Regions from separate parts of the Bacillus sp. GW823-FHT06B01 genome, predicted to be linked through region 2. Evidence: predicted binding sites of a transcription regulator. Region 2 holds the regulator's gene; each other region holds the start of a gene.
The links. The regulator LexA, encoded in region 2, represses DNA repair genes until DNA is damaged. The targets are predictions, from matches to a motif close to CGAACATATGTTCG.
Positions count from the first base shown of each region.

Region 1: AC1Q8N_RS04825 (YolD-like family protein) is a predicted target of LexA. The motif match lies at 5,072-5,085, and genes of this name have one in related genera.
Region 3: addB (helicase-exonuclease AddAB subunit AddB) is a predicted target of LexA. The motif match lies at 4,216-4,229, and genes of this name have one in related genera.

Region 1 covers NZ_JBXAHR010000001.1:930,762-940,855, forward strand. The annotation lists gene AC1Q8N_RS04785 (transglycosylase domain-containing protein) at 1-358, opposite strand, end outside; gene AC1Q8N_RS04790 (KTSC domain-containing protein) at 825-1,034, shown strand; gene AC1Q8N_RS04795 (YqaE/Pmp3 family membrane protein) at 1,103-1,315, opposite strand; gene AC1Q8N_RS04800 (DUF6944 family repetitive protein) at 1,524-2,183, opposite strand; gene AC1Q8N_RS04805 (SDR family oxidoreductase) at 2,393-3,100, opposite strand; gene AC1Q8N_RS04810 (hypothetical protein) at 3,233-3,433, opposite strand; gene AC1Q8N_RS04815 (hypothetical protein) at 3,475-3,810, opposite strand; gene gerPF (spore germination protein GerPF) at 4,020-4,235, shown strand; gene AC1Q8N_RS04825 (YolD-like family protein) at 4,450-4,785, opposite strand; gene AC1Q8N_RS04830 (hypothetical protein) at 5,417-5,611, opposite strand; gene AC1Q8N_RS04835 (hypothetical protein) at 5,925-6,143, opposite strand; gene AC1Q8N_RS04840 (peptidylprolyl isomerase PrsA) at 6,605-7,456, opposite strand; gene AC1Q8N_RS04845 (glycoside hydrolase family 25 protein) at 7,634-8,647, opposite strand; gene AC1Q8N_RS04850 (hypothetical protein) at 8,929-9,123, shown strand; gene AC1Q8N_RS04855 (hypothetical protein) at 10,030-10,094, opposite strand, start outside.
Region 2 covers NZ_JBXAHR010000012.1:37,215-47,308, reverse strand. The annotation lists gene phnE (phosphonate ABC transporter, permease protein PhnE) at 1-725, opposite strand, end outside; gene phnC (phosphonate ABC transporter ATP-binding protein) at 722-1,495, opposite strand; gene AC1Q8N_RS28195 (phosphate/phosphite/phosphonate ABC transporter substrate-binding protein) at 1,581-2,519, opposite strand; gene AC1Q8N_RS28190 (bifunctional metallophosphatase/5'-nucleotidase) at 2,703-4,286, shown strand; gene AC1Q8N_RS28185 (DUF896 domain-containing protein) at 4,326-4,565, opposite strand; gene AC1Q8N_RS28180 (YneB family resolvase-like protein) at 4,611-5,267, opposite strand; gene lexA (transcriptional repressor LexA) at 5,409-6,029, shown strand; gene AC1Q8N_RS28170 (DUF4097 family beta strand repeat-containing protein) at 6,118-6,924, opposite strand; gene AC1Q8N_RS28165 (DUF1700 domain-containing protein) at 6,925-7,467, opposite strand; gene AC1Q8N_RS28160 (PadR family transcriptional regulator) at 7,460-7,783, opposite strand; gene AC1Q8N_RS28155 (ABC transporter ATP-binding protein) at 8,012-9,811, opposite strand; gene AC1Q8N_RS28150 (nucleotidyltransferase domain-containing protein) at 9,823-10,094, opposite strand, start outside.
Region 3 covers NZ_JBXAHR010000003.1:365,656-375,749, reverse strand. The annotation lists gene addA (helicase-exonuclease AddAB subunit AddA) at 1-678, opposite strand, end outside; gene addB (helicase-exonuclease AddAB subunit AddB) at 675-4,190, opposite strand; gene lepB (signal peptidase I) at 4,307-4,870, opposite strand; gene AC1Q8N_RS15075 (TVP38/TMEM64 family protein) at 4,927-5,520, opposite strand; gene AC1Q8N_RS15070 (competence protein ComK) at 6,500-7,081, opposite strand; gene AC1Q8N_RS15065 (hypothetical protein) at 7,366-7,551, shown strand; gene cspA (RNA chaperone/antiterminator CspA) at 7,783-7,986, opposite strand; gene AC1Q8N_RS15055 (phosphotransferase) at 8,360-9,151, shown strand; gene aceA (isocitrate lyase) at 9,271-10,094, opposite strand, start outside.

The sequences.
Region 1 (10,094 bases), on a different contig from region 2:
AAAAACGTGCATCTTCAGTTGCTAAAAATGCATTTTCTACTAATTTAGGAATTTGATCATACGTAACATTCGTCCGTTTTTCTTTCCCGTATTCATATACCAAATCGCCATTTTTATCATAAATTTTTGAGGATAACGGATTAACAAGTTTTGCTTTCTCAAGTTTTGGTGCATCCTTAATCATTACGAAGAAGGTAGCAACCCCCGCCACTAAACCAACAATACCAAGTAATAAACAAGTAATCAAAAACTTACGAAAGAACGATGTTTTACCTTTTGGTTTTTGTGTTTTAGAAGCTGGCTGTTTTTTCTTTTTAACTTGTCGTCGCTCCTCTCGAGAACGATAATTTTCTGACATGTTACTTTCTCCTGCCTTTCAATTCTCCCGTTGATTTACTTAAAAATATTGAGGTCACTTTCTAAACTGAATTTAATTAAGAAAGTATATTGACCTGGAGCATTCAATATTTTCCTAATTCACAGATTATAAATTTTAAAATTCTTCTTATACAAACTATTTTCACTTCTATTTTTCCTAATAATGCTGCCCCTTGAAGCATAGAATGTAAAAAGTGAATTTTTCATACCTCGTATAAATAATATACCTTTTTTTCAAATGGTCAATATTTTCTTATTTATAAATCAAAGGTGAAATAAAAATAGCACAACGATATGTACTTCGTGTGAACTTCCTTATCATTACGTATAACGAACATTTAATATATTGCATATAAGTATAATATCTCTTTAATTATAAGGATTTCAACACTACAACCTCAACATCTACAAGAAATTATTAAAAATGAAAAGTGAGGAGTTGCATAATGATGAAGCTATCTCCCGTGAGTTCCAAAAATATTGTTGCTGTTGGCTATAATCCTTTTTCTATGATTTTACGCATTCAATTAAAGAATGGAATGTATGATTTCTTTAACGTGCCTGAAAACATTTACACCGGTTTATTAAGCGCACAGTCTAAAACTAATTATCACAATACTTATATTAAAAATTCTTACCGCTATACTAAAATTTAAACTTAAACAGAATGAAAAAAAGAAAGGAGGTAGTCCCCCTTTCTTTTTACAATCATTTCACGACTTAGCTACCTTCTATCCCTCTTATTCATTTCATCATATGCTCGAATTTGTTTTTTTAATCTCCGGTCTGCTTTTTTATCATGTACAACTAATATCGCATGTATAACTCCTGGAACCCAAAATATTAATGTTAATAGGAAGTTAATTATTGCTTGAAATGGTTTTCCACAAAATAATACGGCTACTGGTGGTAGTAGAATTGCCAATAAATACATCATCTCTTGAAAACTCCTTGTTTTGTATTTTTTATCGCTCTTCTTTTCATACGCTCACAAAACCAATTATTTTTATATTTCATACATTCCAATTAAGCATGAAAAACTTTTCTACTCTTATATATTCTATTCAAATGCCTAAAAACCTACTACTTCAATCTTACCACGTATGTAAAATTGAAATCCCCCTTCCTTTATCAAATGTGTATTTTCATATATTTATTTTTTCTAATTTTTCTTCTTCCTCTATTATAGTTAATCCAATTGCAGAAATAATAGTTCCTATTGCTTGTATCCAAATACCAATGAGTGCTATTATCTTCTCATTCTTTTTATCAACCATACTGCCTTCATTTTCTATTTCGTTCTTTGATACATTAATAATACCTTGATACGCTTGAAGTCCAGCACCTAAACTTTGCAAAGAATTACCTAGTATTATAATTCTCTGTATTGCTTTCATCTGAAGCAAAGCTGCTTCTACTCCTAAAAAAGCTCCAATCGATTGTAAACTGTTCCCGACAATTATGAGATAATCATTCTCTTTCAATTGTTTATTTATATTAAAATATGTTCCTATTACATTTGACATATTCCCTAATGCTAATAATTCAATGCCCATTTTATCGAGCATTTCACTTTTATTCTCCAAACACATATTTTGATTTTCTCTTTCAGCTTCATCTCCGGTATCATTACTCGCTATTATTTGTAATATATAACCGAGGGCTTGTAATGAGCTTCCTACAATTACAAGATCTGATTCAACTTTCTCTTCTCCAATAAATCCTCTTGTCGTCCCAATAGCCGCAGTAAGATTTCCTCCTACTTGAAACCATGCTCCTGTCACTTTTAAACCGCTTGGATTCATTTTTATCACCTATTTAGAAATTTTCTAGTGCTTTTTTCGCCATACACAAATGACATCCTTTATTTCATATTTATTTTCTATATGTAATTTTGTGAATTCTAAAATGTGTTAATCATACAAAAAAGCACCTTTAAGGTACTTTTTTTAGACAAAGCGTATATCACTGAAAATATGCTAATTAAAAGATAGGTATACAATTCAAAATATATTTACATACATTCTGGGCATGTCAATGAAGCTCCATTTTTATCTATTGTTATATTTAATATATATTGAATCGCATGATGTGACCACATTTCAGGTGTGGGTGATTCATTTACATACTGTGGTGCACATGAATACAGCATTGAGGTCCTGATACTTCCGCCCGGATCTAAAGCAACAACAGCCATACCAGAGGGTAATTCAAGTGCCATAGATTTCGTGATACCTTCAATTGCAAACTTTGAGGCACAATATGGCGCAAGCTCAGCTTCTCCCTCTCTGCCCCAACTAGAACTCATATTAATAATCATTCCTTCTTTCCTAGCTACCATCGCTGGGACAAATGCCCTAATTACATTTACTACACCATTTACGTTTACATTCATTATATTTTCGAATTCTTGAGCGGTTACTTTCCACAGTGGCCCATTTTTATTAACAATCGACGCATTATTTATTAACAAATCTGGTGCTCTATTTCTATGAAGTATATAATTTGCCCAACTACTTACTTGCTGGGAGTCTGAAACATCGATTATTTGAAAATCATGTATATTACCGTAATATTTTTTCAATTCTTCAATTTTATCTTTGGAACGTCCACAGCCATATATATTCCATCCCAATTCATGAAATCGATCAACCATTGCACGACCTAATCCTTGCGTCACTCCTGTAATCATTACAATTTTTCCAGTTTCGTTTCGTTGCATGTACCTCTCCTCCTTTATAAAATTTTACACTCTCCCTTTTCATTCAGCCATTTACTAAAGTATCAACTCATTTCATACTTTAGTAGGAGTTTTTATGTAAGCAAAAAGAGTAACCATAACAGTTACTCTTGCTTATATATCAAAAAAATCATTATTTATTTCGTTATTGCTTTTATATTTCAGCTTCTCTTTCCCGCACTTCTCACATCGATACATATAAGCTACACCTAACTTACCAGTTTTAAAATCTTCATTATCCTGCATCTTAATAAAACTATATTTATGTTTACAGCGGGATTCATCCCCAAAAATTTCAAACCATTTTTTCAACATAGAACAGTTCACCTCTATGAATGCTTCTTCATCTATTCTTATTACATACTTTTATTTAAATTCTCAATCTCATTTTGCAACTTTTTGAATTGTTCAAAATGCATAGTGATAGATTGACTGTTACCATAATCAACACTATGCTTCACAAATAAGACACCAGTGTCATGAAAAATTGCTTCCAGTTCTTTTCTGATGGTTACTTTCATTATATGTGCTGTTTTAATAGCCGATAAAATTGCAATTTCATTTAACTTTAATTTTATTTCATTTGGACAAAATGCTTCTTCAACCAAAATAACTTCATTGCTATAAATAAGTGCAACAAGATTACTTGATTTTGCATCTGTTAAATCTACTTTTTTTATAACATTATTCATTACATTTTGCCTCCTTTGATTTCGCATATATTAATTATACAATTGTTTTTTAAAATTAATCGACCTTACATTAATTTTAACATACTTTTATTGTAGGATTAAGCTACACTTCAAACGTTTTACTATTCCACAATTTTTGTTACATGAACCATTTGGACTATAAGACCATATAGTAGTGTTAACAAATGATTGTAAAGCGGGTGAAAACTATGCCCTCAGTTGTAGGGAATTTAGTTGTACAAAATAGTAACGGTTCATTTAACTTAGGCGATTTCTACAACGTTTCTCCGAAAGAAAATACGAAGGCTTATAATGGATCTGGTGCTTCAAACGTTGGTTTTGTTGTCAATACTTTTAATGGCGTGAGCGCGACTAATACGTTTGATTCTGACCTTGCAGATCAAAACCAAGTAGGTACAGCTTAGTCCTATTTTTTCATCGTACTGTTTAGGAATAATAAATTTGTCTATACTATAATCAGGCTGTTACACAGCTATTATTGATTTTTGGAGTACCCTATCTTTTTCTCCCTTTCCCTGGGGCTTAGCAGCTAGTATGAAGCTAGCTGCTTTTTCGTTTCATTTTTTCTGTTCCTCATTTAACAAAAATAAAAAGCTAAAATTTAAATTTCAGCTTCCTTTACGTTATTTCAATAATATCTGTAGTATTAAATACGTAAGTTTTATAAAATGCGTCCGTACATATTACAATGCGCTTTAGCGGGTTTATATGCACTACTGTCATATAACTTGTAAGGATGTAACCATCTTCAAAATATGTCACCAATATTTCTTTCTCAGACAATAATGCCGTTAATAATTTATCAAAAATTCTCTCTTTTGCTTCGTTTGTTAAGAGCGGTTTTTGTACTTTAAACTTCTCTCCAATAACCTTTCGCAAACTTAACAACTGTTCGGACATTACTGTAAATGGAACCCATTCTCTTTCTATTTTCTGCACCTTTACATCATTCATTTCTTTATCTCCTTGATCATTTATCCATTCAATTTCACACATAATGGTACTCAATTATTCTTTCATAATGCTAGGCTCATATTTATCCGGCATTAACAGGTAGTGAAGCTCCTACCTCAAAATCCGCTATATGCGAGAAGGTAAGACAAAAATCAACTGCCCGTAAACGCTTAATTGGTGAAAGCTAATAAATAACGGACGATGAACACCCAACTAATTAAAGTTTCACTTTATTTCTTATTCGTATACTATCTACACATACAAGAACGTTCGTTCTAATTATACACGAACCTACGTTCTTTTGGAATGATTTATATTATATTTTTATCCATCATTTATTTTTTCTTCATCAAGTGAGCTTTTCACTTCTTATATAATAGGCCGTTCACATATCAACAGAAAAAGCGACTTCATACAAAGTGAAGTCGCTTTTTCTAATAACGTATATTTCTATATTTACTTTTCTATCCTGACAATCGTTCTTTCCGGAATACAAATCTCATCTATATTAAAATGATTTATTTTTAATTTTAATTCTCCCACTCGTTCCTGATCTTCATCACCAACCCAACAACTGAATAATTCAAAATAGTCCCCTCATTTAAATAACTTTCCATAATCGAGCATAAAGCTAATAGCTTTTTTTAGCTTCTTTCTTCTCCTTTTCACTTTGCCACTCAACAAGTTCAATGCCCCAGCTCGTTGAAACTTCATACGTGTAACTTGTTTGAAATTGAAACTCTTGTACAATTTCAAGCATACTCTCATCTAAAAAGTACGATCCAAAAACAATTGCATCATTAGAATCTGGATCCGTTAACGGAATTTATACATTGCACCCTATATAACTTGCTAAACTCATTTTTACTCCTCCAATATTCGTATACAAAATACTTTATATGAACATTTATCTACTCGAATATAAAATCCCTGCATAAACTAAAAAGTTTTAATTTTTCAAGTTTATTAGCCAACTATAAATGAAAGCATATATTATAAAGAACGAACTCACAAAATTTAAGGGATTTATAACGAACCACAATTCATTCCTTATGAATTTTTATGAAAAGAGAGCAATTTAAACACTCTCTTTTCGTACATAATGTATAAAACTATTTATAAATAATTGCCCCTTATTATTACATATATTTTGGTTGTACTATTATATGTAACTCCCTCTCTGTTACTGCTTTTTTTGGGTTACGAAAATACTCTAATTCGTATTTTAATACTTCATACTCAACCATCCCAATCTTGATCCCTTTCGTTTCTTTTAAAATAGCTAATAAGTTACTTATATCTTCATCATGCGATTCAAAAACCTTCCCTCCGCCTTCTCTCTGAAAAATTACTTTCATATTTTCTCCTCCTACATAATATATTTATCTATTAAGTAATTCGTTTAAAAGCATTCTTTCTTTATTCTAAAAATTTCATACTAAAAAGAACATCCTTTTTTAGTAGAATGCTCTGCTTTTCACTTCATTTAACATCAATATTTTTTCAATACTATTGTATGTTTCATTCTGCAAATTATGTTTATCCACTTCAATAAAGAAAAACTTAAATCACTTCAGGTTTTAATTGGCCCGCGCCAATCAGACTACATGCAAATAGTGGAATGAAATTAAGCAAACGAAACATTATAATATCAACATTCTATGAAGCATTGATCATTCCAATTTTAAAAAAATACATAAATTCCCATTGTAATTCTTAATATTTAAATGTAATATTATATTGTCTTACTATCTATTTATAACACACACACTAACTAGAAAAGGGAACCTATATAGGTTCCCTTTTCTAATTACAATCATTATTTCTTTTCTAGAAATTCAAATGTATTTTTAAATTCTTTATTATTCACCTTAATATCAGCATCTTTCAATAAATCATTGACTACTTGTTGCTTCCATTTACCTGTCGTGTCTTGTAGTCTTTGCTGTTCTAAATCTTTACGAATATTATCTTTCACTTCATCAAATGGCTTCAATTCTTTTTTATCTGTCACTTTAATAATATGGTAACCGTAAGTTGTTTTTACCGGATCACTTATTTGTCCTGCATCTAATTTATATGCAGCTTCTTCAAATTCTTTCACCGTTTGCCCTGGAGCAAAACCAGCTATTTCTCCGCCTTGTTCTTTTGAACCAGTATCCTCTGAGTATTGCTTCGCTAAAGCTGCAAAATCTTCTCCATTATTTACTTTCTCTTTCACTTCTTTAGCAGTCTTTTCATCTTTCACTAAAATGTGACTTACCTTCATTTCTGGTTTATAGTTATCTTTTACATCTTTTTCTGTGACAGTCGCTTTAATCGCTTTCTCAAATGCGATTTCTGGCTTCATTTTTTCTTTTAATTCATCTTCATTTTTCAATCCAACTTGCTCTAAAGTCGATTTGAAGTTGTCACCCATTTTATCTTTTGCTTCTTCTACTTGTTTTTTTGCTTCCTCATCTGAAACTTTATATTTATCTAGCAACGCCTTACTTAACACCATTTGGTATAAAGTACTTTCCCCATATTTTTGTCTTAATTCTTTACTTAACTCTTTCTCTGTAACATTTCCTACTTTTGATGTTACTACATTGTCTGAGGAACCACATGCCGATAATGCCAATACTACGCATGAAATAATTGTTCCTAAAAATAGCTTTTTCTTTTTCAATTCAAAATACCTCACTTTTATTATTATATAAGAATAACTATACAATGTACTTGTGTTAACAATGTGTTTTCCACATGTAATTCATTTCATTTGAATAAACTATGTATCTTGTTCTTTTTTGTTCAAATATTAAAGGTCATCTTACTATTTATCAGTAAAATGACCCTTTACGTATTCCTATAGATTCTTAATAGTTACATGTTCTTCCAGTATCCAATTATTTTGCCCGATATCTACCGCATTTTTGGCTCTTCCCCACACACGAAAAGATTTTGATCCATCAATATTTCCTTTATAATTTATACATTCAGGCTCTGCATAATAATTCACTCCATACCCAACAGGATATTTTGAAACTGCATAAAACCATTCTACATCAAAATGTTTTACATATACCCACTGTTTATCATTGCCTAAGCAAATCATATCTTTATCTGCGTCTTCCCAATAACCATGTAAGACTAAATATGGATTTTTTTGAGTGATTGTACCTGTAAACTGAGGATTCGTAGGATTTTCATATACGTTTATGCCATATCCATCAGGATATTTTGAAACTGCAATACCAATACCCTTTGATTGCTGTATATTCTCTTTGTTAAATTGAATAGATTGATTTACTTGGTCCGAACCTATAAACCAAGAAAGCGACTTATTTCCTATTAATTGATTTAAATCACATTTCCCAATACCAGGAACATTTCCCGCATCAGTATATTGCCAAATATCACACGGATATGCTGGCTTATTTCCTCCATAACGAGGAATCCATACAAAATCAACTTCAATATTACGTGCTCCAAATGATACATACGTGTGATGCCCCACGTATAGTCCTACTTTTTTCGCACCTAAACGGCGTAATTCATCTATAAACGCTTGTGTTCCCCCTTGCATATCCATCATCGTTTGAATTTCTACGTCCACCACCCAAAACTTAGCAGATTTATCGCCACGACTCCAAAAATCTTGTGCCTCTTTCCTTGCATCAGCAATAGATATAAAACGACAAAATGCATAATTACCAAATGGAATACTGCGTTTCTTCATTTCATTCACATAATTTTGATACATAAAATCTACCGTATTCGAGCCATCTTGAACTCTAGCAATAACTAAATCTAGCCGAGATGCTGCAATATCCCAATCAATAGTTCCATTCCATTTTGAAATATCGATAATATACCCCACTACAATTCATCCCCTTTTTAATATCATATTCAAAGCTTGTCTTATTGAAAGCCCCTTATGCCTAATACTAGCTATCTATAATATAAATAAAGAAAATCTATATTTTTTTCAAAATATACGATCTTTTAATTAAGTTTCTACTAGTTTTTCATAATCTAATCACACCATTAATCTCCATATCATTATCAACTCAACTAAAAATTTCATATTATATATTAATACGCCTTTACAAACTCAACAAAAAACGCAGTATACAATACTGCGTCTTAGGAGCTGATTTCATGGAAAAAAAACCTATCGTGGTCAAAGTTCCACCCAATTCAAAACTAAAAATTACATTTTTCGGCCCTTGTAACGAGGTAATTACAAATGTTTCTATAATTAATCAACTTTCCACACCTAAGTGCCAAACTATTACGCAATATCCAAACTATAAGAAATTTGAAACTGAAGTACAATCATTATCCAGTTGTTAATCCGTTTTATTCATACTCCTTACAATTCGGTTAGCTTCGCGACTTTGGTAATAGACCAACATTACTCATTTCATGCTATTCCATTGATAATCTATTGATTTTTTACACGTTTTTATTAGTCGAGCATATATTATCGTATGGAGATTATCCACTCATAAAACCTATCTTTCTTTAGAGCGTACTTTTTATGTATGCTCTTTTTTTATTTACCTCTCATTCTGTACACATAAACCTGCTCACTTTTATATTTCACGGGCAATCAACCTACCTGCTGCTTATAAACAATTTAATCAATGTGTAATCAACAATACTCCTTTATTTATTATACATTCACTACACTGTTAAATTAGTATATTGATTCAATCATCTTTCATTAATATATTCCCCTTCTAAATTGACCATAAATGTATTAAAATTCTTTATATACTCAAGGAGGTCAAATATGTTCAAGTTGTATCCAATACTACTCATCTTAGGATTTATTTTATTTTTATATAGTGTAATCGTCTTAATATTTTTCCTTTCTATACAATAGCAATACCTACACAAACCTATGTTAAATATGTAATTTCTATATAGTAAAGAAAACGCCCGTAATTATACGGCCCTTTATGTATTTATAAAATAAGATGTCTTTTCTATTCCATAAGACGACTAGCAAATATAATGCCTAAGAACTTTCACAACCATGTTACTCGTTTCGTTGTACGCTTTTTATTACCTGCAGAATATCTAATACTCATAATAAGCTAGCACTTTTAACCTTACATCCTAGCATGTGAAATTCTCCTGAAACAAACTATATTTAACCTATTTACTTATATATTTTAGAAAAACAATAATAATCCCCCACCATTTGGTAAAGGGGATTAACTAAACCTACTGAAAAGTAATATATTCTCTTCGTTATTTTATTGGTGAAGGAAATCTTGCAGCTTCAAAATGAACCGTATTCAAACCATTAACATTTT
Region 2 (10,094 bases):
ATAGATGCAGTTTGTTGATATTGTAAAAATCCAAGTGTACGGTCATAATACAACCCAATACCACCCGCTCCTACTAAACCTAAAACAGCTGCTGCACGTACGTTCACCTCAAATGTATAAAGAACATAGGAGACAAAATGTGCTTTCACTTGCGGAATTACCCCATACACAATCCATTGCACTTTATTTGCTCCTACTGCTGTCATCGCCTCTAATGGACCTGGATCAATCGATTCCATTGACTCATACAACAATTTCGCCACGAGCCCAATTGAGAAAAAAGTAAGAGCTAAAATACCTGGAAGTGGTCCTATTCCGAAAATAGCTACGAAAATTGCCGCTAATAATAAATCTGGTATCGTTCGGATAAAATTTAAAACCGATCGAGCTGAACCGTACAAAAATGTACTAGTAAACACATTACTTGCCGCAAATAGTGCCAGTGGAATAGCTAAAATCGCTCCTAAAGTCGTCCCAATAATCGCCATACGTATTGTATCTAACATCGCTGTTGTAATAACTTGAAAATAACTCCAATCAGGCGGCACCATCTCTTTTAACAAATCAATCATATTAGGAAAACCAACTACTAGTTTTGAAAATGATGCGTCGACCTGTACACTACTTCCCCACAACAGTAAAATGACTAGAATAGCCGTTAACATATGTTTTAACTTACTCGGCGGCTTCGGTATCGATTTCGAATATATCGTCACGTCATTCATTTAACTGCCACCTCTAACAATTCACTTTGCTGCGCTACGTCTCCATAAATTTCAGCAAATTTTTCATCCGTTGCCTCTTCTACTGAGCCATCAAAAACAATTTCACCTGCATGTAATCCAATAATGCGTGTCGCATATTGCCTAGCTAAATCAATAGAATGTAAGTTTACAATTGTTGTAATTCCAAAATCTTCATTAATTTTTTTCAAATCATCTAATACTTGCTTCGTTGTTAGCGGATCTAACGACGCAACAGGTTCATCTGCCAATATGATTTTCGCTTCTTGCGCCAACGCTCTAGCAATCGATACACGTTGCTGTTGTCCTCCTGATAATTCATCAGCTCGCGCATATGCTTTTTCTAAAATATTCACCCTTTTTAACGATTGAAAAGCAAGCTCCAAATCTTCTTTTGGAAATAAACCTAACGTTGTACGCAGTGTCGAATGATACCCTACACGGCCAGCTAATACATTTTTCAATACCGTTGATCGCTTTACAAGGTTAAAACTTTGAAAAATCATACCAATATCTCGGCGCATGCGTCGTAAGCCTTTTCCTTTTGCAGCAGTTATAGATTCACCTTCAATCATGATTTCGCCTTCTGTAATCTCATGAAGACGGTTTACCGATCTTAGAAGTGTAGACTTTCCAGCCCCAGACAGCCCTACCATTACAACAAACTCACCTTTTTGAATGTTCAAGTTTATATTATTTAATCCTTTTGTACCATTCGGATACACTTTGGAGACATTTCGAAACTCTATCACACATCTTACCTACCTTCTATGTATTCAAAACGGCAAACTAACTGAAAATAACCCTTCTTCCAGTTAGCTGCCATTTCCATATGTATTATTGCGTTTTTACTTTCTTTCCATATTCACGAACGATATCAAATTTACTATCATCAGATTTAACATATCCTTCATGTGAATATACTTCTTTAATGATTTTGTGACCTTCCTCATTCTTTCCTATTTCAATGAAAGCATCCTGTAATTTCTTGCTCCACTCTTCATCTAAATCAGAGCGTACCGAAATCGTATCGTTTGGAATTTTTTCCGTAAATTTCACTATTTTTGTTTGATCGAATATATTCGGATAATCTTTTTTCACAATATTACGAGCATCTTGGAATACAACAGCTGCATCTACATCACCATTTAAAAGAGCAATAAGCGACTGATCGTGACCTTTTAATGTAACAGGTTTCACATCCTTTAACGGATCAACCCCCTCTTTTAACAATACAGCTGCAGGCCATACGTATCCCGCTGATGACGTTACATCTTGATAACCAATTTTTTTACCTTTTAAATCTTTTATACTATTAATATTTGAATCTTTCTTCACTACAAACTCAGATTTATAAAAATCTACTAAATCCTTTGTAGGAGCTCCGGTTTCATCATCTACCCCAAAACGTTGTGCTTGTAAAATTACGTTTGCAGCCTTTTTCTCATGTGCTAGCACATATGCTGTTGGAGGTAAAAAGCCTACATCTACTTGCTTAGATGCCATCGCTTCTACAATTGTATTGTAATTCGTTGAAATACTAACTTTTACCGGGATATTTAATTTATCACTTAATAGCTTTTCCAATGGTTTCGCCTTCGCCTCTAACGTATCTGCATTTTGAGAAGGAACAAATTGTACATTTAACGTCTTCGGTACATAACCTTTTTTCGTATCTTCAGTTTTACTTGCACTAGATTCCTTTGTTCCACAGCCACTTAATAATCCCGCCGCCAGTACAACTGTCGTGCTCATTGCAAAAACTTTTTTCAACATATTAAAGCCTCCATTTTTATTGTTATAAATTACCTTCCGTAAACATGAAGAAATATATCACACATTTTTATTAATAATTGCTTATTTACAGAATCTTTACACATTCTATACATTCTCATTAAAATTCTCTTCATATATTTGATATGCTTAACTAGTAGATAACAATAGAAAAGGTGAATGATATTGAATCAAAAACAAATTGTAACTTTAAACATCTTATTAACAAGTGATATACACGGTACTGTTTATCCAATTCACTACCAAGATAACTCCAAAGCTGAAATTGGTTTAGCTAAAATTTCTACTCTTATAAAAAAAGAACGTTCCCAAAACAGAAACGTTCTTTTAATTGATAACGGTGACTTCATACAGGGAACACCCTTTACTTATCATTACGCTACATATGCAAAAGATAAGCAAAATCCAATGTCCTTATTAGCGAACTATTTACGTTATGATGCTGCAGTTATCGGGAATCATGAATTTAATTATGGAATGGACGTATTAAATCATGCTATTTCTACTGCGAACTTCCCGTATCTATCAGCAAATATTTTAGATACCGACAGAAAAGAACCTTATTTCGGGAAACCATATATAATAAAACATATTGAATCAAATATAAAAATTGCTATTTTAGGGATAACAACGCATTACATTCCTAATTGGGAACAACCTCATCACATTCAAGATCTACAATTTGAAGATGCATTAGAAACAACAAAAAAATGGGTTTCTTACATTCGCGAACAAGAACAACCAGATTTACTAGTCGTAGCGTATCATGGAGGATTTGAACGCGATTTACAAACCGGGGTACCGACTGAAGTTTTAACAGGTGAAAACCAAGGTTATGCAATGTGCTATGAAATTGAAGGCATAGATATTTTACTAACAGGCCATCAACACCGGGAAATCGCTCACACCGTAATAAATGGTGTAACAGTTTTACAGACTGGATGCAATGGACACTCCGTCGGAAAAATAACAGTAACATTCGAGAAAACAGAACAAAAATGGGTAAAAAAAGAGAGTTATTCACAATTATTGCCCGTGCGAGGAATTGTGGCGGACCAACATATGCTTTCCTTGGTTACCGATTATGAAGAGAAAACACAAAATTGGCTCGATCAACCTATTGGACTAATCTATGGGGATATGCAAATTTCAGACGCTATGCAAACTCGTTTGCAAGACCATCCTTTTATTGAATTCATAAATAAGATACAGATGGATATAGCTAATGTTTCTATTTCTTGTACAAGCTTATTCCATAATACATCTCCAGGTTTCCCTGGTCATGTAACAATGCGTGACATCGTTTCTAATTATATTTATCCAAATACATTAAAAGTAATTAGAATAACTGGAGCAGATATAAAAAACGCCCTTGAACTTTCTGCTTCTTATTTCACATTACATGCAGATGGAACTATCATTGTAAACCCTACCTTCATAGAACCGAAGCCACAACACTATAATTACGATATGTGGGAAGGGATTTCGTACGTATTAAACATTTCCAAACCTATTGGCGAGAGAGTAGAATCTTTACAGTATAAAGGCGCTCCTCTTCATATGAATGAAGAATATGACGTCGTTATGAATAATTATCGCGCAAGCGGCGGAGGAAACTTCTTTATGTTTCAAAATAAGCCCGTAATAAAAGACATACCAACAGATATGTCTGAACTTATCGCTAACTATATATTGAAGCACAAAAAGATAGAGGCATCAGTCAACAATAACTGGAAAGTTATTAAATAACCGATATAATAAATAAAAAAGATGGGCTTCGCCCATCTTTTAGTTTAATTTTGCATTATCTTGCTTTTTTAAAGCCTTTAATTTCGCCGGTGTAACATCAGTACCTTCTTCGTTAACAACTTTAATTCCTTTAAGTTCGTTTAACATATTTTGACGAAATCCTTTTAAATATTGTTCACGTAGCGATTGGCGCTCACGTTGTTCTTCTTCAGTTAAGCCTTCAGCTTTTGCTTTTTTCGCTAAGAAGTTAATGCGTTCAATGAGTTCGTGACTTTGCATCTCGAATCCCCCTTTTACTCAAAACTGATTATTATCATACAATAGTTAGTCCTCTTTATCAAGCAATTGCTTTGTATATTCTACATATCTACGATGTACAGTCGCTTTTGAAACATTATGACCAAAGCCGCGAAGCGTTGCCGCAATTTCTTCGAAAGTAAGTTCACTCTTGCGCAAACGTACAATTTCCTCAATCGGCACTTCTTTCTTCTCTCGTCCTACGCTTAAATGACGATTCTTCAAATTATTTTCTGGACGATAACCTTTTTCTACTGCACGTTGCATACCACGTTTAATTTTCAAATTATGAATCTTTCTTTGATACTCTTCAACAATCCCAATTATATCTAGTACCATCGAATCAGAGTCAGAGAGTTCTAATTCTCCATTATGCGTATGCGTATATACTTTTATTCCCTCTTTATGTAAACAGTGCATTAATGCAATCTTTGCATTCCCTCTACCAAGCCGCGTTTCATCTTGTATGAGAAGTACATCAACTTGTTCATCGCGAATTGTATCTAGCACTTCTAATATGCCATCACGTTCAATTGTATAACCACTAGCCTGCTCCTCAATCACCTTTACAACATTCATTTGATAGCGCTCAGCTAAATGCAATAATTCATCTTTTTGACGCAATAATGATGTTTCCTGTTCTTCTTTTGTTGTGCTCACACGTGCATAAATAATTGCATTCATTTTGAACCCTTCTTTCTCACTATATTTTCCTTATAGTGTATCATAAATTCGTCTTTCGTTCGAACTTATGTTTGTAGAATGTTTTTTCGCATGTTATACTTATTAATAAGAAAAATGAAAGAAAACGAGGTGTTAGAAAACATGGAAAAGTTAACGAAACGCCAGCAAGACATTCTCGACTTTATTAAGCTAAAAGTACAAGAAAAAGGATATCCACCTTCCGTACGTGAAATCGGTCAAGCAGTCGGCCTCGCTTCTAGTTCTACAGTGCACGGACATTTATCACGACTAGAAGAAAAAGGATATATTCGACGCGATCCAACAAAACCACGAGCAATTGAAATTTTAGGTGACAACCGAATGGATACAGAGACACAATCTGTTATTCAAGTTCCAATTATCGGAAAAGTTACTGCTGGATTACCTATTACAGCAGTTGAAAGTGTAGAAGATCATTTCCCACTTCCAGCTAGCATTGTCGCTGGAGCAGACCAAGTATTTATGTTACGTATTTCCGGAGATAGTATGATTGAAGCTGGTATTTTCGATGGGGATTTAGTTGTTGTTCGCCAACAACAGTCTGCATACAACGGTGAAATTGTAGTCGCTTTAACAGAAGATAACGAAGCAACTGTTAAACGTTTCTATAAAGAAAAAGACCATTTCCGTCTACAACCGGAAAACTCTTCATTAGAACCTATCATTTTAAAACAAGTGTCAGTTATCGGAAAAGTAATTGGCGTATATCGTGATTTACATTAAGAATAATAAAAGAAGATAATTACCTTATTTATATACGGTAATTATCTTCTTTTTTTGTATTTTGATAGATTTCCATACATTTTATTTCTTATGAACGAGTTTCAATCGTCACATCGCCAGCAGCTGTTTTACCACTAATCTTTTTACTACCATTGCCAATTGTTATATTTTTATTTTCTTCATTAAAAATCATTACTTCGCCAGCAGCACTTTGCCCCGTTATAACTGCATCTTGTGGTTTTTCTAATAAAGTAATATCTACATCCCCAGCGGTTGAACTTGCCTCTACATCATATTTAGGATCATGATCCATAATATGCACTTCCCCGCTAGCCGACTTCACAGTTACTTTTCCTATTACCTTCTTAAAGCTCACCTCACCAGCTTTTGAAGATCCTTCCACACTTTTTGCTGTGACATTTTTCAAATCTACTTCTCCAGCGAGTGTCCCAACACTTACACAGTCACTTTTCACATCACTTATTTCTATTTGTCCAGCTGATGAATTTATTTTTATCTCTTGGTATGAACGTTCAGGCACAAGGAGAGTTATTGTAGACGTTTGAAATCTAAAATCGTAAAAAGAAAAATCAAATGAAGCACCTTTTTCTCTTTCCCCAATAATTTTTAATGTGTCACCATCTTCAGCAATACGAACCTCGTGTTTACGTACATCTCCTGATTGCTTTACATAAAAAGAAGAGTCGGGAGATTTTTGGACAACAATATCCCCAGCATCTAACTTAACTTCTATATTTTTTAGTGTTTCGTTTTTAATTACGTCTTCTTTATTTCCTTCTTCTGCAGTTTGCACGGCTTTTTCATATGTTTGTGAAATCCCTATTACTCCAATAATGATACAAGCGATAGCTACTAACAATATTTTCTTCATCATCTACTCCCCTTTTATCATTTTGAAGTTCCATAGTACATAACGTACGCATAACTTTTTAAACCAATTCGTACTATAATAAGCGATAATACATAACAACAAACCTACCCCAACAAACGTTATACTAACGAATAAATCCAACCATATAAAAGTACCCATAAATACTTTTCCAATAACGAAAAATGGTGTCACTACACTAGCAATTCCACCGAGCCAGAAGGAAAATATAAAAGCAATAATTGCAACTAACGGGCCTAACACAATAATAAAATTAAACAAACTAAGTCCAATCGCTGCCATAACAGCCCTTGTTATATTGGTAGTTGATGGGTCCTTTTTCATTTCGTCAAAGCGATACAAAGCAAGTAAGTCTTTTGCAATTACTTTCGGAGAGCCAAGGCCCTTTATTATTTCCGATTCAGTTTTTCCTTCTTCTATTCCAAACTGAAAATGCTCTTCATAATCAAATAAAATATCTTTCCTCTCTTCTTCCGGTAACTTTCTAAGATGACTTGATAATTCTTTAAGAAACTGTTCTTTACTCATCCCATTCCACTCCTTCAATAATTTCTTGTACGCCTTTTGCAAAATCACGCCACTCCGTTACTAACAAATTCAGTTGCGTTTCCCCTTGCTCAGTTAGTTGATAATATTTACGAGGCGGTCCCTCTGTAGATTCTTTTAAATACGTTTGAAAATATCCTTCTTTCGTTAAACGACGTAATAAAGGATACACTGACCCTTCCGATATTAAAAATTTATTTGAGATTTGCTGAACAAGTTCATAGCCGTAACAATCTTTACGTTTCACAAGTGCTAAAACACACAGTTCTAACACGCCTTTTTTAAACTGAACGTTCAAGGTCAATCCCCCTTTCTCATTTCAGTACTATTCAATACACGGTACCCATTATATCCATAATATACCACTTAGTATTATTCATTGCAAGGTACTCATTTATATTTACTCCCTAAATTTAGAAAACGTACAAATAAAAGCCTGAATAATGCCCTGTTATAACTGGCCATCACTCAGGCTTTTATTCGATTCGAACTGTATGAATACAAAAATTCATTCACTCTTTCCTCTCTAAGAACCAACTTCCATTTGTGACCCTAACAAACTTCGAAATACACCTTTTCTCTCTTTAGCCAATTGATTAAATTCACCTTTTTGGACAATTTCACCTTTTCCTAAGACAATAACTTGATCTGCATTGCGTATAGTAGATAAACGATGCGCAATCACAATAATTGTCATTGTTCCTTTCAACCTTTCTATTGCTGATTGGATTTTCACTTCATTTTCAGTATCTAATGCACTCGTAGCCTCATCTAATACTAAAATCGACGGTTTTCTTAAAATAGCCCGCGCTAGTACAAGTCGTTGACGTTCACCACCTGAAAGCCTTACTCCTCGATCCCCAATCAGTGTATCAAGCCCTTTAGGAAGCGTTTGTACAAATTCAGCGGCGGCCGCAAAATTTAATGCAGACCAAATTTGTTCTTCACTTGCATTTGGCTCAATCATCAATAAATTTTCTCTTATGCTTGCATTAAATAAGAAAGGATCTTGTGGTACATAACTAATAGCCCGCCTTAATGACAATAAATTATCAGTTGTAAGGGGCGTACCATCTATTAACACTTGACCTTTTTCTGGCTGGATTAATCCCATTAATACATCAATTAATGTACTTTTGCCTGCACCAGAATGCCCCACAATGGCCGTCATACTGTTTATTGGAATTTGCACATTAATATTTTGAAGTGCGTATAAAGATTCTTGCTTATTATAACGAAAGTAAACATCCTTACACTCCATACCTTGTTTTATACGAATCGGCTCTATATGTTTTTGTTGATGTATATCCTGCATTTCAATCGCTTCCTTACATTCCTCTTGCAACTCCCATAATGACTTAAAAGCAGGAATACTTGCAGCCAGTTGTTCTAAATTTGATTGAATCGTCATGAATCTTGGCCATAGTCTGGAGAAAATGAGGATGATTAATAGTAATTGGGTGGGTTGCGCTTGAAACATACTTACTGATAATAATAAAAAAAATGCAATTAATATAGCCATTGAAACTTTATAAAACAATTGAGAGTTCGATCTTATTCTCATATACTCCATTTGCTCATTACTCATCTTTTTTGTTATAGATTGTAACCAATCTAAACGTGATGCTTCCAAAGTATTACTCTTTATATCTTTAATTCCATTAAAATGATCTGTTATACCAGAAAGATAGTCTTTTGCCAATTCTGAGGTCTTACCGCCTAGTATTCGTGCTTTTTTTATAAAAACACGAGAAGCTACCAAGAATAATAAACCAAAGACCAAAACAAATATAGTTATTTGAGGAGATAATAAAAACGCAATCCCCACCTGTATAAATGTAAACAGAATAGCAGCTAACAATTGTAAAATTAAATTAACCCCATAACTTACACGAGCTAATTCTGTAGTTAATATATTTATTAGATTTGTTTTCCTTTTCTCTAAAAAAAAACTCCACTTTGCTTTTAAAATCATACTATATGTTTCTAGTCTTAATTCTCTTATAAAAGCTTGTTGCGTTCTCGCATCCCTTAGCGTTATATTTCTTTGTAGTAAATTTTGACCTAACACTATTAGTATATATATACCTAAAATAGAAACTAGACTTGCTGTTTTAGGAAAATCCTGCAAAAACCTAGAGACAGGTGCAATAAAAGTAGTCTCCTCGCCTATATTAATTATTCCAGTCATACTTATCATAGGAATTAATAAAATAATACCTATCCCTTCAAGTAAACTTATTAAAACCATACCAAATAAATTCACATACAGTATGTTTCCCGCCGAAGAGTATAGTTTCTTCATAAAATATATAATATGATTCATCGATGTTCCCCCTATAACAAAGCCAGCTTCTTTGTTTTCCTCCAAAGACATAAAAACGGACGTAGAGGAAAATATAAAAAATGAAGAAATTTAGGTAACGGTAATGTTTTTGCATCAATTGGATAAGGATATAGTTGGCTCATAATATATAAAATTTTTTGCTGATTAGACATTAGTGAAAATAAATATCGACTATGATAGATAAATACTTCTTCAGGGACAGGATCGGTATGCAAGTTTATCATTTGCTTGAAATAAAACAGCGCCTCTTGAGCTAACTGCT
Region 3 (10,094 bases), on a different contig from region 2:
TAATAAGTAAGAAGCGTACACTAGATCTTCAATTGTCTTTCCTTCCACGTCGTATGCTTCTACTAATTTATCGAGCCATTTTTCCGGATTTGGATGCGCTCTTGATTCTGTATGAAGCGCTAAAATCATACGCTGTAAGTCATCATCACTACGGTCACTCGTATAACGATCAACGAGTTCAAAGAAAATACCATTATCTTCAATTCCGTACTCTTCTTCTAATATGTCATCTAATACTTCTTCTTTTAACAGTTCATTTTCCGTTTGATTCGCAATGCGGAAACGAGGATCCACATCAAGCATGTAATAGTATCCTCTAATTACTTGTAAACAAAATGAATGGATTGTCGAAATAGCAGCTTTATTTAATAAGCTAAGCTGCTTTCTTACGTGCTGCGATCCTGGCTCATCAATTAATACCTTTTCTAACGCTTCCCCAATTCTGTTTTTCATCTCTTGCGCCGCTGCATTCGTAAATGTTACAACGAGCAGGCGGTCGACATCGACTGGGTTTTCTTCATTTATAATCTTTTTAATAATACGTTCAACTAATACTGCTGTTTTCCCTGATCCAGCTGCTGCCGCGACTAATATATCACGTCCGTTCGCTACAACCGCTTTCCACTGGTCATCCGTCCACTGACTACCTTCTGGTTTTTTAGGCCAATTTTCAATCATTCTCCGCCAACCTCCTCTCTAATTTTCTCCATCGCTTCGTTATCTTTCATATCTTTTAGCGTACGGAACTGGTTATCTTCGAGTGATTCATCGAACTGACAAACAGATTTGAAGTTACAGAACGTACACGCCGCTTTATTCCCCTTCTTATAAGGAGCAATATCAATAACGCCTTCTGTAATGTCTTTTCCGATATTTTCAAACGTATGGTGTACGTATTTTTGAAGTACGTTAAACTCTTGTTCACTTGCAATACTCGAACGCGCACTAAAACTGCCATCTTTTTTCAAACCAGCAGAAATAATATCAGAGCTGCCTGTTGAAAGTTTGTTATCCATTAAACGAACAACATCAGCATCTCCTAGTACAAGTCCTTTCATTTTAAATTTCTTTAAAATTTCTTTCTCAATTTCTGCTTCAGATGCGTCACCCTTCATCTCAACAATCGGGTTATGAATATGGAAGTACAGTACACCAGCCGGTGATGCAGTACCTCCCTTTTTCATCCACGTATGTGCATTCGAAGTAACAACATCTAAATACGTTAACATTTGAAGTGCTAATCCGTAATACACTTCCGTTAAGTCTAACGCTTTTGAACTTGATTTATAGTCAATAATACGTAGGAATGTACCGTTTTCGTCTTCTGCCTTATCAACACGGTCAATACGACCAACTACTTCCATCTTCACACCATTTGGTAATGAGAATTCCATCGGCGGAAGCGATCCTGTACCGCCCATACCGAATGGCACTTCTAAATCAACTGGTACGAAACCGCTTGACTTCGCATGTTCACGAAGAATGATCGATGTACGGAAAATGATTTGTTGTAGTTTTTGTTTTAAATAGAAATGACGATTTGAACTTAATAAAATTTGTCTTTGTAATAACGGTGCAATCTCTTCTATTACTACAGCCGAAAGATGCTCACACTCTTTTATTGATAAATCCGCCCAAGTACGGTTTTCACGTAATAGCCTGTCTGCAATTCTCTTCAGCGCTGCATGGAATAGTTCCCCGATATCTGGCGCATCCAATTTGAAAATGTCACGCTCTCTTAACGATAAACCGTGCTGCGCGAAATGAGCATATGCGCAACGGTTAAATAGTTCCATACGAGATACGCTTCCTTTTATTTTATCTCCATATAAATCTCTACTTACAACTGTACTTAGCTTTTGCGCACGATTTCGGTAGAATAAACTTGATAATACGCGGCTACTTTTTTGTTTCCATTCATCTGAAGTTACGTAGAAGTTATATACATCCCACCAAAAATCTAAATTCCCTTCAAATCCATATCGCTTCCACGTTTGAAGTTGCTGCATAACATATGACAACGTTACTTCTGGCGTTGCTACGTATGAAATTTGTTCTAAACGTGATAAATCATTTACGTCATTTGTAATAAATGTATCTTTCACATCAGGGAACATTCTTTTTATTTTCTTAATAAAGCTAGACGCAAGTAACGTCTTCCCTTCCTCATCTGCAAGCGGGCATGAAATATATAATTTCTCAGTTGCTCTCGTTACCATTTGGTACATAACGAACTGTTCTTCTAATAAGGTTTGTCTCGTCGTTGGTGCTAATTCGATACCTGCAACGCTAAGAACTTCTCTTTCCTCATCAGAAAGCATCCCTTCATCCATCGGTGCTGCTGGAATTACACCTTCATTCACGCCAATGACAAATGTTGCTTTCACATTTGATAATCTAGAACGATCAATATTCGCAATTAACACTTGGTCTAATGACGGCGGAATGTTTGCGAATTGAAGCGCCTCAAGCCCTGTCGACATAACGTCTGTGAACATAGAAAGTGACATTTTCTCTTCGCCAAGCATTTCAACGAACGTATCAAGAAGACTCATTACTTCTTCCCATACTTGCTCATGATCTGTCGCAAATAAGAAATCTCCGCTCTCTTCTGCACGAACACGTAATGCTTCTAGTTTTTTCGGAACATCAAGCTCTTCTAAAAATAAGTAAACAGCTTCGCACATTTGCATCACTGTTCCCGCACGTTTCAGCCTTTTTTGCATACGAGTAACAGGCGTTCTTACAACGTCGCGCAGTCGATTTATTTTCTCTTCCATTTCACGTTCACTGTCTGTAATCATCCCGTCTGTATCGTCAAGAGAACGATAGCGGCGATACATCCATGGATCTTCAGAAGTCCATCTCTTCCCTTGTACACCGTACGCTAAACAGTAGTTTTCAAACTCATCCATCTCTTCGCGCATCGTTTCTTTTCTTACGTCTAATGGATATAAAAGCTCAGTTTTCACGCAGCGAAACACTGCATCATAACGCCAATTCCCACTAATAATCTCTAGTGCAGAACGAATACATTCTACTAGCGGATGATGTGACATCGGGCGTTTTTCATCGATGAAGTGCGGGATATTATAATCTGTAAATAACGTTCGCATCACATCGTAATAACTTTCCCCATTACGAAGAAGAACCGCAATATCTCGGTAACGATAGTCTTCGTCCGCCACAAGTCTACGAATTTCACGAGCAACACCTTCTACTTCAGCTCGTAAATTCGCGGCTGTACTAATCGTTACACTTGCTTCCCCGTGAAACTTTTCATTTGGTCGTGCTTCATAATGCGTTTCTAAATGCGCTAATGCTTGCGAATGAAAACGTGGTTGTTCCATAAGCGGAATCGTTTTTTCAATTTCTATCTTCTCTTCACGTGCTACTTGTATTATTTTTTCATACGTTAACGTCGTTTCATAAAATAAATCTAGTTCATTTACTGGCTGCGCTAACGTTTTTTCATCTATCGTTAACGTGATCGTAACTCTCGCTCCGCAAATCATAAGCTGTCTTACAATTTCTAGTTCTTGCGGTGAAAATGAATGAAATCCATCTATATAAATTTCAGCCCCATTTACATATTCAGACTGTGGAAGCTTTTCGACTAGCAATTGTAGGTAGTCTTCTGAATCCAAATATTTCCCGATTAAAGCACGTTCAAAATCATCATATAATAGTTGTAAATCATACACTTTATTCGCTAATAGCTTTTGTTCTGCACTGCTACTATGCGCATCTAATTGTTGCCACATTTCATATACGTTCGATGGCGTCACGTTGTAACGTTTAAACTCCGCAATCATACTACCAAGATGTTCAAAGAAACCGTTTTGCTCCGCTGCTTTTTGGAACACCGATAATCCATCTTTACGAGACTCTACAATTTTACGAAGTAACATATGTACGCCTGCTTCATCAATGTGAAGACGACTCGCTCCGCCAACTTCTTGCAGCACCTTCCACGCTAACCGTGAAAAACTAAAAACTTGTGCCCGAATAGAACCTCTAACATCCTCACTATCAATTAACGCCTGCTGTGTTTGGAATGTCATCTGTTCTGGCACAAGATATAATATTGTTTCCCCTCTTGGGCGCTGCTTTAACTCTTCTTGCACTTCGTGTAAACAAAGTGTACTTTTTCCACTTCCCGCTCTACCAATCACAAATCGAAGTGACATGTAACCCCACCTTTCACTTACATAACGAACGTTAGTTTGCTACTATAATTGTATTATAGGACACGAAAAAAGACAAACAGAGTAGTTTGCCTTTTTCTATACTTCTATCTATTATATCAACCTTTTGAAAAATTCGTTTGCACCTCTTGAATTGGCCAATATCGTAAATCAACTTTACCGACAACTGTATCAGCTTTTACAAATCCAAAGTGTCTACTATCCCAGCTTCCGAGTCGGTTATCGCCTACTACAAAAATATATCCAGGTGGTACCGACTTTTCTTTCGTTAACTCTTCTAGTTTAAAATCACCTGTTAGTTGTCGTCCATTTGTCTCTTTCTTATACGTCTCTAAATAAGGTTCATCCACGAATTGTCCGTTTATATACAGTTTATCATGCTTATATTCAATTTGATCCCCAGGTAGACCGATAATTCGTTTTACGTAGTCCTCTTTTTTATTCGCATGAAACACAACAACATCAAACCTGTTCAAGTCCCCTACTTGATAACTCACCTTATTTACAACGAGCATATTGCCATCTTGCAATGTCGGCATCATTGACTTCCCCTCTACAACGTACGTTGAAAAGAAAAACGTTCGAAAAAATACAGCTAATAATACACCAATTAAAATTGTTCGTATCCACTCTATGCCTTCTTTTTTCAAAGTTTTCTTCATCAGCTTCTCCCCTTATCCTTTAATAATGAAGCTTTCCTTTACAAAGAAGACTATTCTTAATGTAGTTCTAACTTTACTTCGATTTTCTTACCGACATACCATAAAATAAAAATACCAATTGCTACAATGACTGATTTCACCGGATTATGAATAAATGACATTAAATCATGACCGATATACGTTAAAATAAAAATCATCACAAGCTTTCCGAACGCGAGCGCAAGTCCAAACTGCTTTACACTAATGCGAGATAAACCAGCGACAACATTTATAAGCGCAGACGGTGTAAACGGAAAACAAAATATGACGAAAATTGGCGCAAACCCTTTCCTTTCAATCCACCCCATTGCCTTTCGTACTCTCTCATGCTTATTTACAAAAGAAAAGAAACGACTTCGGCCAAAATGGCGGATAATGAAAAAGACAAGTAAGGCGCCCATTACTGATCCAAGCCAAGAATAAAGAAAACCGAGCCAAAATCCAAATGCAACAGCATTCGCCAGTACAAATACGATGAGTGGCAATGCCGGAATCAACGCTTCTATCATCGGTAAACCAATACCAAGAAGTGGTCCGAACGCTTTATAGCTTTCAACAATATGATCCATATTTTCTGGTGAAAAATACTCTTTGATTGTCTGAAAATCCATTCTACACTTTACCCCTTTACTCTAAGTACTACCTCTACTGTATCATCGCTTATATGAAAGAGGAAATGGTAGATACGACATATGGAGATGTAATTATTAAGTTTCCATATCTTCCATTAGAATTCCTTCATTATTATGCTATGATAATCTATCAATATTCGACAATATTTAGAAAGAAATACTATATAGTGGCACTCAATATTTTTCAAAAACAACTTTGTTGCGCATAATGAGGTTTTTATATCAACAATACACCTACCTTTTAATTAATTAAAATAATATGAAAAACAAACCTTACACTTTAATTTTGTATTCTCTCCAATTATTAAAGAACTAGTAGTTTTATAATTTAGTAAGCAAAAATAATAAAAAGGACTACTTCAAAATTATAATTTTGAAGTAGTCCTTTTTGAATTTCAATTTAATTTTAATAAATAACGTTTAATTATTCTTTTTATCCTTAAGAAAAAGAATTACAGAAATAATTACTAGAACAATAACTATGGCATCTAAAACATATGATACCGTTGTACTTAAACTCATTAATTTCATATTTATAAGCCCTGCATACAAACCTACAAATATCATTAATAAATCGTATATCTTTTTTAATTTTAAATAACGAATTACAAAAAACACTGAAAAACTAAAGAAGAAAATCGTACTGATGATAGTCATATTTCACTCCTATATCATTATTCAAAACAAGCAGAATAAATACTTCCTAAAGCAAAGAAATCTAGCAACGCTTGTTTAGCTTCTGGTCCCGCTGCACTTGCTGCTTTTTTCATATTTAATACCCACTTTCTATTTTTTAATTCTATAATTTGAAATCGATATAATCTCTTTTAATATTATATTATAAAAATATATATATTCTCCCGAAAAATATATGCGTCTTTCCGAAATGTATTTTTCGGAAAGACGCATATATTAAAAGACTCAATACTATTTTTTAAACTACTTCTAAAATCCTTTTTTACACATCTTCTTCTCTAACAACATACACTCTCTCATAAGCCGGTCTTAATGTCGATTCATCCCTTTGATCAATCTCTTTAAAACAAGGGTTTCCTTGTTTTTTTCTACGATCTTCATATTCAGTACGCAATTTCGCTGTACGATTTTGTTGATTTTCAAAACTACTTTTTGATATTTCTAATTTCACAGCAAAGCCATTTATAAATCTAACAATAACATTTCCATCTTTTAACTCTTTATTACTTTCAATATAAAACTGAGACAACCAAGAGCATTCTTTTCTAGAGTAAGAATAAGTAGGAAAAAAATAAAGTTGATCTGCCGGACTAATCGCAATCGGTGCTTTATGTGTAATATGAGTTAACTCTTTCGTTCCTTCTTTTCTGCCTAAGAAACTAGAGCCATGCTTGCGGCAACTTCTTTCTATAATATCTAGAGGCTTTTGAAATACGAAAAAGGAATCTTCCCTCTCAACAACTCGTGTAACAATTTTCTTTTCACTTAGAATAACAGGAAGTAAGGCCATTGTATTTTTATTTACCACATAGTTTTCAACATAACGTTCTACTTTACTTTCCATATTCTACTGTCTCCTTTTTTTCCATTTATATTAGCAGCTGCATATATAATTTTAGCATCTACGAAAAGGAATAGGTTTACAGATTCCGCTTTTTTACAATACTTTATCATTTATCAAACATCTTCCAAATTATAAAATAATTATATAGTGATTCCATAATTTAAAACCTATACAAATGCATATATACTACCTATAAATATTTACAACTGCTTCTTCATTTTTCATCATCACGACAATTAACTTTGCTATAATTAAAAGGAAAATCCAATAAATGGAGGTCCACTATGGAAGAAAAAGAAATGCAACCAACGATTCAAATGAAAAACAGTAGCATTGTGATCGTGAAAAACTCAGCTAGCATTATATTCGGCTTATTTTTCATTCTACTATTTTTTGCAAAGCCTTTTCGTAAATCGAAATGCCCTGAATGTAAGAAACGCGCGAAGAAAAAGGTTGAAAAAGAAGAGTAAAAGGCCTTCCATTTCGGAAAGCCTTTTATTCTTCTTCATCTTCAAAAAAAACGACTATTTTTTCTTCATCTAAAACGAGCGAATGAGATTTCTTCAATCGTATTGTGTAGGTCTACTTTATTCCCACTACGAACATCGAGTATTACTTCATTTGTATACTTTTCCATCGTATATTACAACAAAAAAAGGGATGGCAGCAGCCATCCCTTTTTTCCATAATAAACTATAAAATTATAGTTTGATTACGTTTTTAGCTTGAGGTCCACGGTTACCATCTTCGATTTCGAAGCTAACTTTTTGACCTTCTTCTAGAGATTTGAAACCTTCAGTTTCGATTGCAGAGAAATGTACGAATACATCGTTTTCGCCTGGAACTTCGATGAAACCGAATCCTTTTTCGTTGTTAAACCATTTTACTTGTCCTGTTACTGCCATAATTATTTCCTCCTAAAGAAAACACAATTTATTTTAGTCTTCCTGTATAAAAAAAGAATCCACACATTATCAAACACGAAACATAAACTAGTTCTCACATACTTTTTCTCGTTCGTTTTTCGGCACTTGATAATATATGGATTGCTTAATTTAACTATTCAACTGACTTCATCATAGCATACTTAAAATGAAATGTACAATCTTTTTTGAAAATAACTGACAAATTAAATTGATTGTACATTCGTAAATAATTGATTTTAGTATGTGCGGATTTCACTATGAAGTGAACACAAACATCATTTGAATACGATTACATCCCTTGTTCTGAAGTGTTACAATATAATCGTACAGTCGTTATATTGGAGGGGATTATATGTCAAACTACACCAACGAAGAAAAGCTTACAGGGGGAAATGTATCAAATGTGTATCGTTCTGAAAATACTGTTCGGCGAGAATTAAAGCCAGGTAGTGCAAAAATTCATACATTATTACAACACTTAGAAAACAAAGGGTTTCATCATGCTCCAAAGTTTTTAGATGTAGATGAAAAAGATAGAGAGATTTTATCCTTTATTGAAGGAGACGCTGGGAATTATCCGTTAAAAGAATATATGCGATCTAATGATGTTTTAAAGGAAATAGCAAAGATGCTCCGCCTTTATCATGATGCGGTAAGTGACTTTCCCTTATCAGATGAATGGCAACCGATGGATCTTACTCCAAATAACATTGAGGTTATTTGCCATAACGATTTTGCTATATATAACATTATTTTTCATGACGAGAAACCAGTAGGTATTATTGATTTCGATGTTGCTGCTCCTGGTCCGAGAATTTGGGATATCGCTTATACGCTTTATACTTGTGTACCTTTAAGTAGAGTGTATTATACAGAATCGGGTGAGGCAGTTCATTATGAATCGGCACAACATGCTAGCCGTATGAAAGAAAGAGTGAAATTGTTTGTCCAGTCCTACGGTAAAAGTATGGACGAAGATTACTTAGGAATAGTGTTACTACGATTAGAAGCATTATGTACATATATGAAAAGAAAAGCACAAGAAGGTGACTTGAATTTCCAAAGAATGATTGATGAAGGACATTTAGAGCATTATGAGAAAGATATGCAGTTTATTCGCGATCATAGAGCTGAGTGGATTTGATAATATCGTCTTTTTTGTCGGTAAGTCGATATATTTGAAAAACCGTTGATGTATTTCCATTTACTCTCGAATCGTTCCGAAAATAACAAGGGCACCCTTCAAAAAGGTGCCCCTTCCTTTTATTTCGTAAACTGTGCTTCTTCTGTAGATCCTTTTAGCGCTGTCGTTGATGAAGTACCGCCTGTAATAACTTGAGCTACTTCATCAAAGTAACCTGTTCCTACTTCGCGTTGATGACGAGTTGCAGAGTAGCCGTGTTTTTCTGCTGCGAATTCTGCTTGTTGTAGTTCAGAGTATGCTGCCATGCCGCGCTCTTTATAGCCACGTGCTAATTCAAACATGCCGTAGTTTAATGAGTGGAATCCCGCTAGTGTTACGAACTGGAACTTATAACCGTAAGATGCGATTTCTTTTTGGAAGCTTGCAATTGTTTTTTCATCTAATTTTTGTTTCCAGTTAAATGAAGGTGAACAGTTATATGCAAGCAATTTCCCTGGATGCTCTTTATGAATTGCATCCGCAAATCGTTTTGCATCTTCTAAATTTGGTTCAGATGTTTCGCACCAAACGAGATCTGCATAAGGAGCGTATGCTAAACCACGTGCAATTGCTTGATCAAGACCTGCTTTCGTACGGTAAAATCCTTCTGGAGTTCTTTCACCTGTAATAAACGCTTGATCAACCGGATCGATATCGCTCGTAATTAAATCTGCTGCATCCGCATCTGTTCTTGCAACGATAATTGTCGGTACTCCCATTACGTCTGCAGCAAGGCGTGCAGAAATTAAATTACGCACCGCTGTTTGCGTTGGTAGTAATACTTTTCCGCCTAAATGACCGCATTTCTTCTCTGAAGATAATTGATCTTCAAAGTGCACGCCAGATGCACCTGCTTCAATCATACCTTTCATCAGCTCAAATACATTTAATTGTCCGCCAAATC